DNA from 3 places in the Pseudoduganella plicata genome. Region 1 is predicted to be linked to each of the others. Evidence: predicted binding sites of a transcription regulator. Region 1 holds the regulator's gene; each other region holds the start of a gene.
The links. Region 1 encodes FNR, which switches genes on or off when oxygen is low (the NO sensors DNR and NnrR bind a similar motif). Its sites were predicted from a motif close to TTGATNNNNATCAA; they were not measured.

Region 1 (4,560 bases):
GGCTGCTGTTCCTCGTCACGGCAATCGCCGGGCGCGTCTGGTGCGGCTTCTCCTGCCCCCAGACGGTCTACACGGAGATATTCCTGTGGATCGAGCGGAAGATCGAAGGGCCACGCAGCGCCCGCATGGCGATGGCGAAGCAGGGGCCGTCGCTGAAGAAATATTCGAAAAAGACGGCGAAGCACCTGGCGTGGGGCGTGGTCGCCCTGTGGACGGGCTTCACGTTTGTCGGCTACTTCACGCCAATCAAGTTGCTGGGCGCCGCCACGTTCACGCTGGCGTTCGGGCCGTGGGAATGGTTCTGGGTGCTGTTCTATGCGCTGGCGACCTACGGCAACGCCGGCTGGCTGCGCGAGCAAGTGTGCAAGTACATGTGTCCCTATGCCCGTTTCCAGAGTTCGATGTTCGACCGCGATACCCTGATCGTGACGTATGACGGCAAGCGCGGCGAGCCGCGCGGCAAGGTGGCGAAGAACACGGGCAAGAGCATCAACGGCGGCTCCTGCATCGACTGCACGATGTGCGTGCAGGTGTGCCCGACCGGCATCGACATCCGCAACGGCCTGCAGTACGAATGCATCGGCTGCGCTGCCTGCGTGGACGCCTGCGACAGCGTCATGGACAAGGTGAACCAGCCGCGTGGCCTGATCCGCTACAGCACCGACCGGGCCGTGGTCGACGGGATGACGGTGCACGACATCCGGCGCCACGCCATGCGTCCGCGCGTGCTGATCTACTGCGCCGGGCTGCTGCTCGTCGTCCTCGCGGTGGCAAGCTCGCTGGCGCTGCGCACGCCACTGAAGATGGACGTCATCCGCGACCGCGGCTCGATGGGGCGCGAGGTGGACGGTGGCGCGATCGAGAACGTCTACCGGCTGCAGATCATGAACACCTCCGAACGGGGTCACCGTTACCGCATCGCCGCGCGGGGCCTGCCCGGCCTGGCGTTGGCGACGGCCGATGAAGTGACGCTGGAGGGTACGGAAACGCGCGCGGTGCCGATCCGCCTGCGTGCGCCGCACGGTGCCGGGCAGACCGGTTCGAACAAGATCACGGTACAACTGACCGCTCTGGACGATCCGGCGCTGACGGTCAGCGAAACGGCCGTCTTCATCGTGCCGCGCTAGGAGAACGATATGGAACACGCATTGACACTGACGAAGCCCTGGTACACGCAACGCTGGCCATGGCTGCTGATGGCCGGCCCCGCCATTGTGCTTGCCGCCTGCGGCTATACGGGCTGGATCGCCTTCTCGCAGCAGGACGCGCTGGTCGTCGGCGATTATTACAGGAAGGGCAAGGCGATCAATCAGGACCTGCGGCGCGACCGCGCGGCAGCGTTGCTGGGCGTATCCGCGACCGTGCGCTACGACGCCGCCGACGGCAAGCTGGCAGGCCGCGTCGCCGGCCGCGATGCCGGCGCCCTCAGCGGTCCCGTGCTGCTGCACCTGGCGCATGCAACGCAGCCGGACAAGGACATCCGCCTGCTGCTGCACCCCGCCGCCGATGGCACGTTCAGTATCGGCCTGCCGATGCTGGAACGCACCCGGTGGGTGGTGCTGGTAGAGGACGAGAAGAAGTCATGGCGCCTGGAAGGGCAGTGGTTGTGGCCCACCGAACCCGAGATCGTGTTGCGGGCGGCGGAGTAAAAAAAACCGGTGACAGGCTCCATTTTCCAAAAATAGGAGCCTGTCACCGGTTTTTTATGCGCAGGTTTCCGTGCCGGCCGTGATGGCCTTCAGCCGCGGCAGGTCCAGCACGCGCACTTCGCGGTTGCTGACGGCCAGCAGCCCGAGTTTTTTAAATTTGTTGAGCAGGCGGCTGATGCTTTCGATCGTCAGCCCCAGGTAATTGCCGATGTCCTCGCGCGACATGCGCAGCTGGAACGCCGTGGCCGAGTAGCCGCGCGCCTCGTAGCGCGAGGCGAGATTGACGAGAAAGGCGGCAAAGCGCTGCGAGGCCTGCATATTGCCGAGCAAAAGCATGACGCTTTGCTCGCGCGTGATTTCCTGGCTCATCATGCGGTGGAAGTGGCGCAGCAAGGTCGGCATGTCGACCAGCAGCTGTTCCAGGCTGGCAAACGGAATTTCGCACACTTCGCTGTCCTCCAGCGCCATCGCGCTGCAATAGTGCTTGTCGGTGCTGATCGCGTCCATGCCCAGCAGTTCTCCGCCCATCTGGAACCCCGTGACCTGCTCTTCGCCGCCGGTGTTGATCTGGTAGGTCTTGAAATGGCCTAGCCGGATGGCGTACAGGCTGGTGAACGGGTCGCCGATGCGGAACAGGACATTGCCCTTGGCAACCTTGCGGCGCCGGCCGATAATCTGGTCCAGCTTGTCCATATCGCCCATGTCAAGCCCCATCGGCAGGCAAAGCTGGTGCATGCTGCAGGTGGCACAGCGCGCCTTGAGCACGTCGATCGTCGTACCGGGCAGGGTGATGGCGGGAAGCTGGTGCATGCGTGGGGAGTCTTCGTTCGGATGGCCCACAGTGTACTGTAACCGGAAGGCGCTCGGCCGTTCCTTCACGGTTGCTATGGCATTCGGTATCGATTGCGCGACAGTAATATCAACCTGTCGAGAAGGCGCGGCACGATAGCGCCACGCGGGTAGCCAGCCGAACAATAGCGCGATTATGATACATGCATGGTGCTACCGCCATTCCGGCTCGACGAGGGGCAATGAAACCGCTGGGTATCAAGGCAAAAGTCGCATTGGCGACGACGCTGACGTCGATCGTCATGATCGCGCTCGTGACTGCGCTGCAGGCGCAGCGCATGCGCGACGACTTTACGCGCGTACTGTTCGCCCAGCAGGACGCGCTGGTGCGGCGCACGGCCCAGGAGCTGGACGACAAGCTGGTCATGCTGCGCGAGATCGTGGCGCAATCGGTACGCTACCAGCCGCGCGATCTGTGCACCAACCCGGCCGGCCTGCGCGGCTTCTACGAAAACCGCGCCGTCCTGACGCTGTTCGACGACGTGCTGGTCGCCAGTCCCCAAGGCATCGTCATCGCCGACATCCCCGCGCTGCCGGGGCGGCCCGGCGTCAACGTGGCCGACCGCGCCTATTTCCAGCGCGTGCTGGCCGATCGGATGCCGCTGATCGCCGAGCCGGTCATCGGCCGCGCCGGCAAGCGCCCCGTCGTGCAGATGGTCGCACCCGTGCTGGGCGAGGAAGGCGACGTGCGTTGCGTCGTCATCGGCGTGCTGCGCCTGTACAAGGACAATCTGCTCGGGCACCTGCGCACCGCGAAAGTGGGCCGGACAGGGTTCTTCTATGCCGTTACCCAAGGCGGGAACCCGGTCTACGTATTGCATCCCCAGGTCGACCGCCTGATGCAGCCGCGCCAATCCGGCGGCTCGACCGCCATGACGCGCGCGCTGGACGGCGGCTTCGAGGGAACGATGCTCGGCACCAACGTGGACGGCATCCGCATGCTGACCAGCGTGACCCACCTCAAATCGGTGCCGTGGGTCCTGGCGGCCGCGTTGCCGGAGGAAGAGGCGTTCGCGCCGTTCGAAGGCATGCTGCTTCGCCTGGCCCTGTGGGCGACGCTGGCGTCGCTGGTCGCGGCCGCGATCATTGCGCTGGTGACGTCGCGGCTCATGTCCCCGCTGGTGCGCCTGCGCAATGCCATCCGCGCGCTGCGCACCGCGCCGCACGGCTACGCGCCGCTGCCGGTCAAGGCGCGCGACGAAACGGGCGAACTGACCGCCGCGTTCAACGACCTGATGGCCGAACGGCAGGCCGCCGATGCGCGCGCCCACGCACTGATGGTGGAGCTGGAAGCGCGTGCCGACGAGCTGGAACGGGAGCGCGACCGTGCCGAAGGAGCGAACCGCGCCAAGAGCGATTTCGTCGCCAACATGAGCCACGAGATCCGCACGCCGATGAACGCGGTGCTGGGCATGGCCTACCTGCTGCAGAACACGGCGCTGACGGCGCAGCAGCGCAAATACCTGAACATGATCCGCACGGCCGGCGATTCGCTGATGGGCATCCTCAACGACGTACTGGATTTCTCCAAGATCGAAGCGCAGCGCATGGAACTCTCCCCAATCGAATTCGACCTGGACGAATCGATGAGTACCCTGGCGACGACGATGACGATGAACGCGGGCGATAAGGAGCTGGAACTGGCCATCGTCGTGGCGCCGGCCGTACCACGGCTGTTGTGGGGCGACGCGCTGCGGCTGCAGCAAATTCTCGTCAACCTGGCCGGCAATGCGATCAAGTTCACCCAGCAGGGAGAAGTGGTCGTGCAGGTCGACATGGTGCGCCAGGAAGCCACCAGCGCCGTGCTGCGCTTCGAAGTGCGCGACACGGGCATGGGCATGAGTCCCGAACAGTTGAGCCACCTGTTCCAGGCCTTTACGCAGGCCGACGAAAGCATCACGCGCCGCTTCGGCGGTACCGGCCTGGGTCTGACGATCACGCGCCGCCTGATCGAACTGATGGGCGGCGAGATCCAGGTGCGCAGCGCGCCGGGCGAGGGCAGCTGCTTCTGGTTCGAGCTGCCGTTCGATCTGGTGCTGCACCGCGAAGTGCAGCGCCAGCC
Region 2 (4,560 bases), 2.8 Mb from region 1:
TGCTACGATGTTTTCCGGGCGGCCCATCCGGGCAGGCCGGGAGAGATCGATGAAAGCACTGGCGTGTCTTGCGATGCTGGCCCTGTTGAGCTCTTCCGCCGGCGCACTGACGATGAGCGAACAGACGAAGCGCCTGGCGCGGCAGGAGTTCCGCACGTCGGCGCAGCGTCCCTGCCTGCCCGCCAAACCCTGCTTCAGGGTGCGCAACAACTACCCGCAGACGGCCAAGCCCGGAAACCCGGCATGGGCGGCGATCGACTACCCGGACCGAACCGGAACGCTATCTGCAGGCCGTACTGGACTATCTCGTCGAGGGCAACGCGGCCGTCGACTGGGCATTGCACAAGAACCGCAAGCGGGACTGGTATCACGCCGCATGGATGCACCCGGCACGCGAACCCGTCCATGGCCTGACGTTCGAGCGCGGCAGCCGCCTGCACGAGCTGAGCGCGCAGCAGACGCGCCGCACCAACAACTGGGCCATCGGTTTCTACAACCGGGTGGGCGCGACAGCGTTCGCGAAAGTATGGAAAGACCGCACGCAGCCGACGACGGCCGGCTTCAGCTTCCCCGAGGGCACCGTCAGCGCCAAGTTGCTGTTTACCGACGCCACGGATGAGGAAGCGCCCTACCTGAAAGGCAACAACCTGACATGGGAAGCAGACATCCGCGGCAACGGTCAGCCGGTGGCATTGCGGCTGCTGCAGGTGGACGTGGCGATCAAGCACAAACCGGGCAATGGCCTGAACGGGTGGGTCTTCGGCACGTTCTATTTCGACGGGCGGCTTGGTCATGCGCACTACTGGAATAACCTGGTGCCGGCAGGGCTGGAATGGGGCACGTCGCCCGATTTCACGCGCGCGGACTTTGCGCAGGGCAAGCGCCCGCCCCAGAGCTGGGTCAACCCGGTCGCGGACGCGCAGTTTGCCACCCGCGCGCCGGACGGCAAGCTGGGTTACCTGGGCCGCATGAACGGTCCCGTCGACGATCCGCGCTCGAGCTGCCTGGCCTGCCACAGCCGCGCGATGGACATGGCCGGTGGCGCCGACCCGCCGCTGTTCGCCACGTTTGCCGCCAGCCGCATCCGCCAGGTGGCTGTCGCGCCGAACCAGACGTATGAAACGGTGCTGGCGGCCGGCCCCGTCAATGAAGAGGAGGTAGGCTTTTTCTTTCGCAACCTGGCGCCGGGCGAGTCGTTCGACGGCACGCATCAATCCCTCGACTACTCGCTGCAGCTGATGAAAGGTGTCGAGTTTTGGGGAGCGTGGGTGAAGGAGCAGACGGCAACGCCGGCGCTCATGAGGCGCCGGAACGCGGGCACGACAAGGGGGAATTAGCGCACGGCACTCCAGTGAGGCCGGACGCCGCTACGGTCCGGGTCAGTGTGCCGGGGCGGTCTGGGCGGCAGCCCGGTCCCGTCTGGCCTGCTCGGCGCGCGCTTGCTCTGCGGCTTTCTCCTTCTTCGCCTTCTTGTTGGCCATGTGACGGCCGACAACGCAGCCGCCCACCGCACCGACAACACCATGTTTGCCAGCCACATGCCCCGCTACGCCACCCACGGCGGCGCCCTTCAGGCATCCGGCCGCGTTGGCCGTGCCGGCGACCAGGGCAAGGCCGGTCACCAGGATTGTCATCAATCTTTTCATCGTCTTCCCTTCTGATGGCGCGACCGCTCTTGCGTCGGTCGCTGCCGTTGATCGGATCGCGCTGGCGTATCGCGAGTGCGGGCACGCCAGCGCTTTAGTTGCAACAATAATATCAGGCCGGGAATAACTCAGCCTGTCGCAATCGTGCGCGGCGGCGCTGCCATGTACGGGTCGGCTCTGGCAAGTCGCTACCGCCGCTGCTAAGATGTCCGCAAACCGGGGCGATCGCCCCACCGGCGCCTCGCGGAACCAGGGGCACACTGAAAGAGATTGCGTGCGCCTGCTGATTGCCCTCATTTTCCCGTGGCTGACCTTCTTCACGATCGGCCGGCCGATCGCCGGGATCATCTGCCTGATCCTCCAGATCACCCTGCTGGGCTGGCTGCCCGCCACCATCTGGGCTGTGTATGCGCTGAGCCAGTACAAGACCGACCAGAAAATCGCGGAGGCGATGCGCGAGCGGGGTTAAGGCACGCAGCGAACGACGGTTCGCGTGCGCGCCGGCAGAGAGGCGTTACCGGCACCTGGCGGTGCGGGAGTCGCCATATGCGGTCCTGTTTGCCACCATCGCCCGGGTGGGCGCAAGCGTGCGCCCGAAGCCGACCAACCGCGCCACTGTGCCAGCCGCAGCCGCTACTTCGGTTTGCCTTCTCCTCGAACGTCAAAATCGGCGCCTCCCGATCCTCGCCGCACAGCTCCACGGGGATCCTGCGTACGCACCGACCCGTTGCCGCAGGCCGGCCCATCGACGGGCCGGCATTTATCGCATCCCGGCACGGTATCCCGCTGTCAATGTGGAAATTTTTGACTTAGGTCAAGGATTTGCCGGTTCGGCCGGAGGCACAATGGCGGCAACGCAAACGCGAAGGGAAAAGGACCGTTCATGACGACATTGCACGACTACCTGGCCGCCGAGCACCGCGCCTGCGATGCGCACTACAAGCAAGCGAAAGAACATGTTATCGATCGCGACTGGGAGGCCGCCAGCGACGCGTTCGGCCGCTTCGCCTGCACGCTGGAGCAGCACCTGCAAGGCGAAGAGGCATTGCTGTTCCCCGCCGTGGAGCGGCTGACGGGCGGCGGCGGCCCGACCGCCACGATGCGCATGGAGCATGGGCACATACGCCTGCTGGTGCAGCGCATGGCCGATGCCATCGACGCGCACGATGCCAACGCATGCTTCGACCATGCTGACAGCCTGCGCATCCTGATGCACCAACACAAACTGAAGGAAGAGAACGTACTGTATCCAACGGCGCTGCACCTGCTGGGTGCCACCGCCCGGCCGTTGCTGGAACAGATGCGCCGGCAATGGGAGCACCCCGCAGGAGCGCCGTTGGGAGAACCTGCATGAATGCGCGCCAACCGGCGCCCGTGCATGCGGACGACCCGCTGCAACGGCGGACCACGCGCGGGTATGCAGTACTGTACCGTCCTGTTGCCGCGGCCGTGACGCGCTCTGTCGCGCCGGTCTACCGACTCTCGAGAACCCCATGAGAAAATACAAGTCGACCAAGCCGGTCCCGCAGCCCTCGGCCACGGGCCGCCTCAGCATCTACACGCACGCCGACGGCGGCCGCGTGCACCGCCTCAGTGACGACATCGCCTATCCGCTGCGGCGCACCGTGGGGGCCATCGGGCGCGACCCCATGGTGGCGGCGTTGTTCGGACCGGCACGGCGGACGACGTAGGCCGACCACATTTAGCGGTGGCAATCGTTAATTCACGGGTGCCGCAGGGTGTCACACAATTGTTTATAGGTGAACTGGCGCACTGTCCGGAGCGGCTGTACCGGGTAATCTGACGCTGTGCTCTCGCACGCACACAGATAACCTTCAGGAGAGACGCAATGAACCAAGTACAGCGCGCATATTCCCGCACCGACGTCACGACCGAACTGGTCATTAACCGTGCCCTGTTGATGCAGCAATCGCTGGGGTTGCGCGACGCGCATATGTTCCTGACGCGCAAGCGTATCAAGCCGGCCACCATCAAGCGCGTGCTGGCCTGTCCGGGCGAGCGCCGCGGCGTCTGAGCCGCGTCGGCAACCCCGTCACCACCGACATCAACAATACAGGCCGGCGAACAGCGCCGGCGGCAGCGCGGGATTGAACCACCATCCCTGTGCCTCGTCGCAGTCCTGCCCGCGCAGGAAATCGACCTGACCGAGGTGCTCGACGCCTTCGGCCACGATGCGCCGGCCCATGCTCTGGCCCATGCCAATCACGGCGCGCACGATCACCGGCCCGGCCGGATCCTGCCCGAGATCGCGGATGAAACTCTGGTCGATCTTGATCGTATCCACGGGCAGGCGGCGCAGGTAGCTGAGGCTCGAATACCCCGTGCCGAAATCGTCGATGGCGAGTCCGACGCCGAGATCGCGAATACGGCGCAGTTTCGCCAGCACCGCTTCGGTATCGCGCAATAGCACCCCTTCCGTGATTTCCAGCTGCAGGCGTTCAGGCGCGATGCCCGTATCGCGCAGCGTGCGCAGCAGGTCCGATTCAAAACCGGCACTGTGCAGCTCCTGCACAGACACATTGACCGCGACATGGGCCGGGGCGCAGCCGCCGCGCTGCCAGGCCATGTGCTGCGCGCATGCCGTCTCACGCACCCAACGGCCCAGTGCCACGATCAGCCCGAAATCCTCGGCGACAGCGATGAAGCGGCCCGGGGATACGGCACCCAGGGTCGGATGATCCCAGCGCGCCAGCGCTTCGCTGCCCGTCAGGCGCCCGGTGCGCAAGTCGAACTTGGGCTGGTAGTGCAGCGACAGTTCGCCATTGCCCAGTGCCGCGCGCAGCGCCGTCTGCAGGTACTGGCGCTGCACCGCGTCCTCGTTCATGTGCGGCTCGAAGAACCGGAATGCGTTCTTGCCCGCCGCCTTGGCCAGATACAGTGCCGTGTCGGCATT
Region 3 (4,560 bases), 790 kb from region 1:
TTATCACCTGTTTCGCTACGGCAAGAGTAGCGCTGACGGAAAAATCTTCCGATTGTGTGTCTATTTCTGCCCAACTGCCTCCTTTTGATGGCGAAACGACAGCGCTCTTTGTCAACGTGGCAAGGATGTCCGCCATGCGGGCGCGGCAACTCGCCATGCCACGCTACAATTCTTGCATGTCTACTCTGCTGGCAGGAATTGATTTCGAAGCACCATCCGACGAGGTAGCCCGTCTGCTGATCGGCGTTACCGTGCTGGTCGATGGCGTCGGCGGGCGCATCGTCGAAACGGAAGCGTACGACCGTGAAGACCCGGCGTCGCACGCCTTTTCCGGACCAACCGCGCGCAACGCGTCGATGTTCGGCCCGCCCGCGCATACCTATGTCTACCGTTCCTATGGCATTCACTGGTGCCTGAACTTCGTCTGCCGCGAAGCGGGACATGGGGCCGGGGTCCTGATCCGCGCCATCGAACCGCTCGTTGGTCTGGACGTCATGCGCGCGCGCCGCGGCCTGGAGGCGGCCACGCTGCTGGGCTCCGGGCCGGGACGGCTGTGCCAGGCGCTTGCCATCACGCGCGAGCACAACGCCATGTCGCTGGCGGCGCCGCCGTTCGAGCTGGTGGCGCGCGAAGGGGACGTCGACATCGTTGCCGGACCGCGCATCGGCATCACGAAAGCGATGGACGTGCCGTGGCGATTCGGGTTGCGCGGCTCGCCGCACCTTAGCAAGCCGTTCAAGGTGACGAAGCCGGCGTGATCAGGCGCGCCGGCGCTGCGCGGCCCGATCCGGTTCCGCCGCCAGCAGCCCGCGCATCGCGCTTCCCGCGCTGCGCCGCTCCACTGCAACGATGCCGTCGTCTTCGTCTTCGTCCGCATATTCGTAGTCTTCCTCGTCCTCGTCGGCTGCGACGCACACCGGCGCCGCCGCCTCCACCGCATCGAACTCGAACACCGCCACCGCCCGCGACAGATTGACCGCCTGCTCCTGCAGGCTCTCCGCCGCGGCTGCTGCCTGTTCCACCAGCGCGGCGTTCTGCTGCGTCACGTCATCGATCTGGCCGACGGCCACGTTGACTTCCGAGATGCCTTGCGCCTGTTCCGCGCTGGCAGTGCTGATGCGCCCGATGATGTGATTGACCTGCTGCACGGAGCCGACAATGTCGCCCATGCTGCTGCCGGCCAGGCTGACGGAGGCGGCGCCGTTGTCGATGGTGGCGACGGAGGCGGCGATCAGCTCCTTGATCTCCCTTGCCGCGGCGGCGGACCGTTGCGCCAGCGTGCGTACTTCGGAGGCGACGACGGCAAAGCCTCGCCCCTGCTCGCCCGCGCGCGCCGCTTCCACGGCCGCGTTCAAAGCCAGGATATTGGTCTGGAACGAGATGCTGTCGATGACGCCGATGATCTCCACGATCTTACGCGAACTGGCGCGGATCGATTCCATCGTCGTTACCGCCTGTGAGACGGCGTGGCCGCCTTTTTCCGCCATCGTCGTTGCCGTTGCCGCCAGCCGGCAGGCCTCGCGGGCATTCTCGGCGTTCTGGCGCACGGCTGTCGTCAGGTTTTCCATCGCACTGGCCGTCTCCTGCAGCGAGCCCGCCTGGCGCTCGGTGCGGCTCGACAGGTCCAGATTGCCGCTGGCGATTTCATGCGACGCTGTGTCGATCGACTGCACGGCGCCGCGGATCGTGCGCAGCGTCTGGCCCAGGTTGACGATGCTCTGGTCCAGCACGCGCGACGTCTCGGCGATTTCGTCCTTGCCCGCATTGGCTCTGCCGCTCGTCAGGCGGCCGTCGGCCAGGCTGCGCACGACGTCGGCTATCGCCCGGATGTCACGCAGCAGCACGGCACGCACGCGCATCGACACCAGCAGCGACAGGGCGATCGAGAGCAGGCACAGGCCCGTCATCGTCATGCGCAGCTGGCCGAATTCGGCGCCCGCGCCCGCGTAGGCCGCTTCGCTCAGCGATTTTTCCAGGCCGGACAAGCGGGTCAGCGCTTCGTCCAGCAGCACGAACTGCGCTTCGGCTTTCTGCATCGAGTTGGCCGCTATGGCCTGGTCCATCTGCGCCATCTCGATCGTCTCCAGCACTGCCTTGCGGTAGGTGGCGAGGATGGCAATCGACGCATCGGCCAGCTTGCGCTCGTCCGGTCCCGACACCTGCGCCAGCTTGCGCAGATTTCCGTCGATGGCCTTGTGCCGGTCATTGATCTGGTTGGTCAGTGCGTCGAGCCGGGCCTTGGCGAAGCTGCCGTTGACCCATGCGAGCAGCTGATAGATATTGGCATGGACGAAGCGGGCATCGCCGGCCACTTCCGCCACCGCTTTCAGGCGCGCCGCGCGCACCTGCACGAGATTTTCCATCGAGGCGTTCTGGCGCACCATGCCGTACCAGGCGCAGGCCGTAATGGCCACCAGCAGGACCAGGACGACGCCTGGCGCCAGCAGCAGTTTGGGACCGATTCGTAATTTGTTCAGCATGACGACTCCCGCCACATCAAGAGAGAAACTGCAAGAAGGAACTGCGGATGCCGCGCCGGCAAACGTACCGGGGCGGCCGGGATTTACTTTTTATAGATGCCCGCTTCCAGCACGACGTCGCCGACGCGCAGGATGTACGTCGTCTTCGGCTCGATCTTGCCGCTGACGGGATTCTTGTACATGTAGTCGACCCAGCCCTTGCCGCTTTTCGCCGCCAGGTCGATGATCTCGCGGCGGTATTTCTTGCCGCTGGGGTCCGGTACGTCCGTCAGGTCCTTGCCGACGATGGACGGGTTGATCGGGTGGGCCAGCACGATGCCCGTCTTGAGGTCGCGCATGTCGACGTACAGCTCGCCCTGGACGAACGCCGGGTCCTTGGCCGCCAGCTTTTTCATCAGCTCTTCCTTGCTGTGGGCCTTGATGAAGGCGGCGCCCCGTTCGGCCATGGCGATGGCGTCTTTTTCCGTGGGTTCGGTGGCGGCGAAGGCGCTTGCCATCGCCAGGCAGGCGAGGCTGCCGATCAGCATCTGTTTCATGAAAAGTCCTTGAGAATGATATGGGGAGGGACGGCATCGCGTTCCCAGGAGTAATTTACGCTGGCGGTGCCATCAGGCAATTGAGCAAACGCAAAAGCGGCTGGTTTCCGTGTGGATATTGACTTGAAGCAACGCGACGACAGGCCAGGATGCCTAGCATGTCGGTCTCAGCCCCCGTCCAGACAGGAGAACGTAATGTCCGCAGATTTAGTCCCGCAAAAATTCAAGCCCTTCACACGCCAGAGCATTCGCCAGGCGCGCCACTGGCAATGGTTGCCGCCGGACCAGCAGGAGGCCGTGCAGGTGGTTTCGCATGTGATGCCGTTCCGCACCAACGAGTACGTGATGGAGCACCTGATCGACTGGAGCAACGTACCGGACGATCCGATCTACCGCCTGACGTTCCCTCACCGCGACATGCTGCCGATCGAGGAATACCGCACCTTGCGCGACCTCGTCATGGTCAAGCAGGACGATGCGGCGATCGCCGCCTACGTGCATAAGATCCGCATGCGCATGAACCCTCACCCCGCGGGCCAGATGACGCACAACGTGCCGCGCGTGAACGATGCGCCGCTGCGCGGCCTGCAGCATAAATACAATGAAACGGTGCTGTTCTTCCCCAGCTCCGGCCAGACCTGCCATGCGTACTGCACGTTCTGCTTCCGCTGGCCGCAGTTCGTGGGCATGGACGACATGAAGTTCGACGCGAAGGAGACGAGCGAACTGGTGTCGTATCTGAAAAACCACAAGGAAGTGACGGACGTGCTGATCACCGGCGGCGACCCGATGATCATGAACACGCGCTCGCTGGCCGAATTCATCGAACCGCTGCTGGGCCCGGACTTGGAGCACATCCAGAATATTCGCATCGGCACCAAGTCCGTCGCGTATTGGCCACAGCGTTTCGTCACCGACCGCGATGCCGACGACCTGCTGCGCCTGTTCGAGAAGGTCGTTGCCGCCGGCAAGAACATGGCCATCATGGGCCATTACAACCACGCCGTTGAGCTGCGCCAGGAGATCGCCCAGAAGGCAGTCAAGCGTATCGTCGGCACGGGCGCTACATTGCGCATGCAGGGGCCGCTGATCCGCCACATCAACGAGGACCCGCACACCTGGGCCGAGTTGTGGCGCACCGGCGTGCGACTGGGCGCGATCCCGTACTACATGTTCGTCGAACGGGACACCGGTCCGCGCGAGTATTTCCAGCTGCCGCTGGCACGTGCGCACGAGATCTTCCAGCAGGCATACCAGATGGTCTCGGGCCTGGCACGCACGGTGCGCGGTCCGTCGATGAGCGCTTTCCCCGGCAAGGTCGTCATCGACGGCGTCGTCACCATCGCCGGCGAGAAGGTATTCGCGCTGCAGTTCCTGCAGGCCCGCAATCCCGACTGGGTGCGCAAGCCGTTCTTCGCCAAGTTCGATCCGGAAGCGACGTGGCTGGATCACCTGAAGCCTGCGTTCGGCAAGGACAAGTTCTTCTTCGAGACCGAAGGAGGCATGCCGGAGCACGTGGAGCACGGGCCAGTGGAACGCAAGGT

Region 2: a site for FNR is predicted at 2,451-2,464, ahead of E1742_RS03745 (hemerythrin domain-containing protein). Genes of this name have one in related genera too.
Region 3: a site for FNR is predicted at 3,135-3,148, ahead of E1742_RS12805 (KamA family radical SAM protein). Genes of this name have one in related genera too.

Annotation. Positions count from the first base shown of each region.
Region 1 covers NZ_CP038026.1:3,731,988-3,736,547, reverse strand. Annotated here, with positions in the region: gene ccoG (cytochrome c oxidase accessory protein CcoG) at 1-1,127, shown strand, start outside; gene E1742_RS16350 (FixH family protein) at 1,137-1,649, shown strand; gene fnr (fumarate/nitrate reduction transcriptional regulator Fnr) at 1,704-2,459, opposite strand; gene E1742_RS16340 (HAMP domain-containing sensor histidine kinase) at 2,681-4,560, shown strand, end outside.
Region 2 covers NZ_CP038026.1:890,347-894,906, forward strand. Annotated here, with positions in the region: gene E1742_RS03720 (hypothetical protein) at 1-207, opposite strand, end outside; gene E1742_RS03725 (hypothetical protein) at 339-1,337, shown strand; gene E1742_RS03730 (hypothetical protein) at 1,380-1,646, opposite strand; gene E1742_RS03735 (YqaE/Pmp3 family membrane protein) at 1,921-2,115, shown strand; gene E1742_RS03745 (hemerythrin domain-containing protein) at 2,530-3,000, shown strand; gene E1742_RS03750 (hypothetical protein) at 3,140-3,337, shown strand; gene E1742_RS03755 (hypothetical protein) at 3,496-3,681, shown strand; gene E1742_RS03760 (putative bifunctional diguanylate cyclase/phosphodiesterase) at 3,712-4,560, opposite strand, start outside.
Region 3 covers NZ_CP038026.1:2,940,949-2,945,508, reverse strand. Annotated here, with positions in the region: gene E1742_RS12820 (DNA-3-methyladenine glycosylase) at 177-758, shown strand; gene E1742_RS12815 (methyl-accepting chemotaxis protein) at 759-2,480, opposite strand; gene E1742_RS12810 (cache domain-containing protein) at 2,564-3,016, opposite strand; gene E1742_RS12805 (KamA family radical SAM protein) at 3,212-4,560, shown strand, end outside.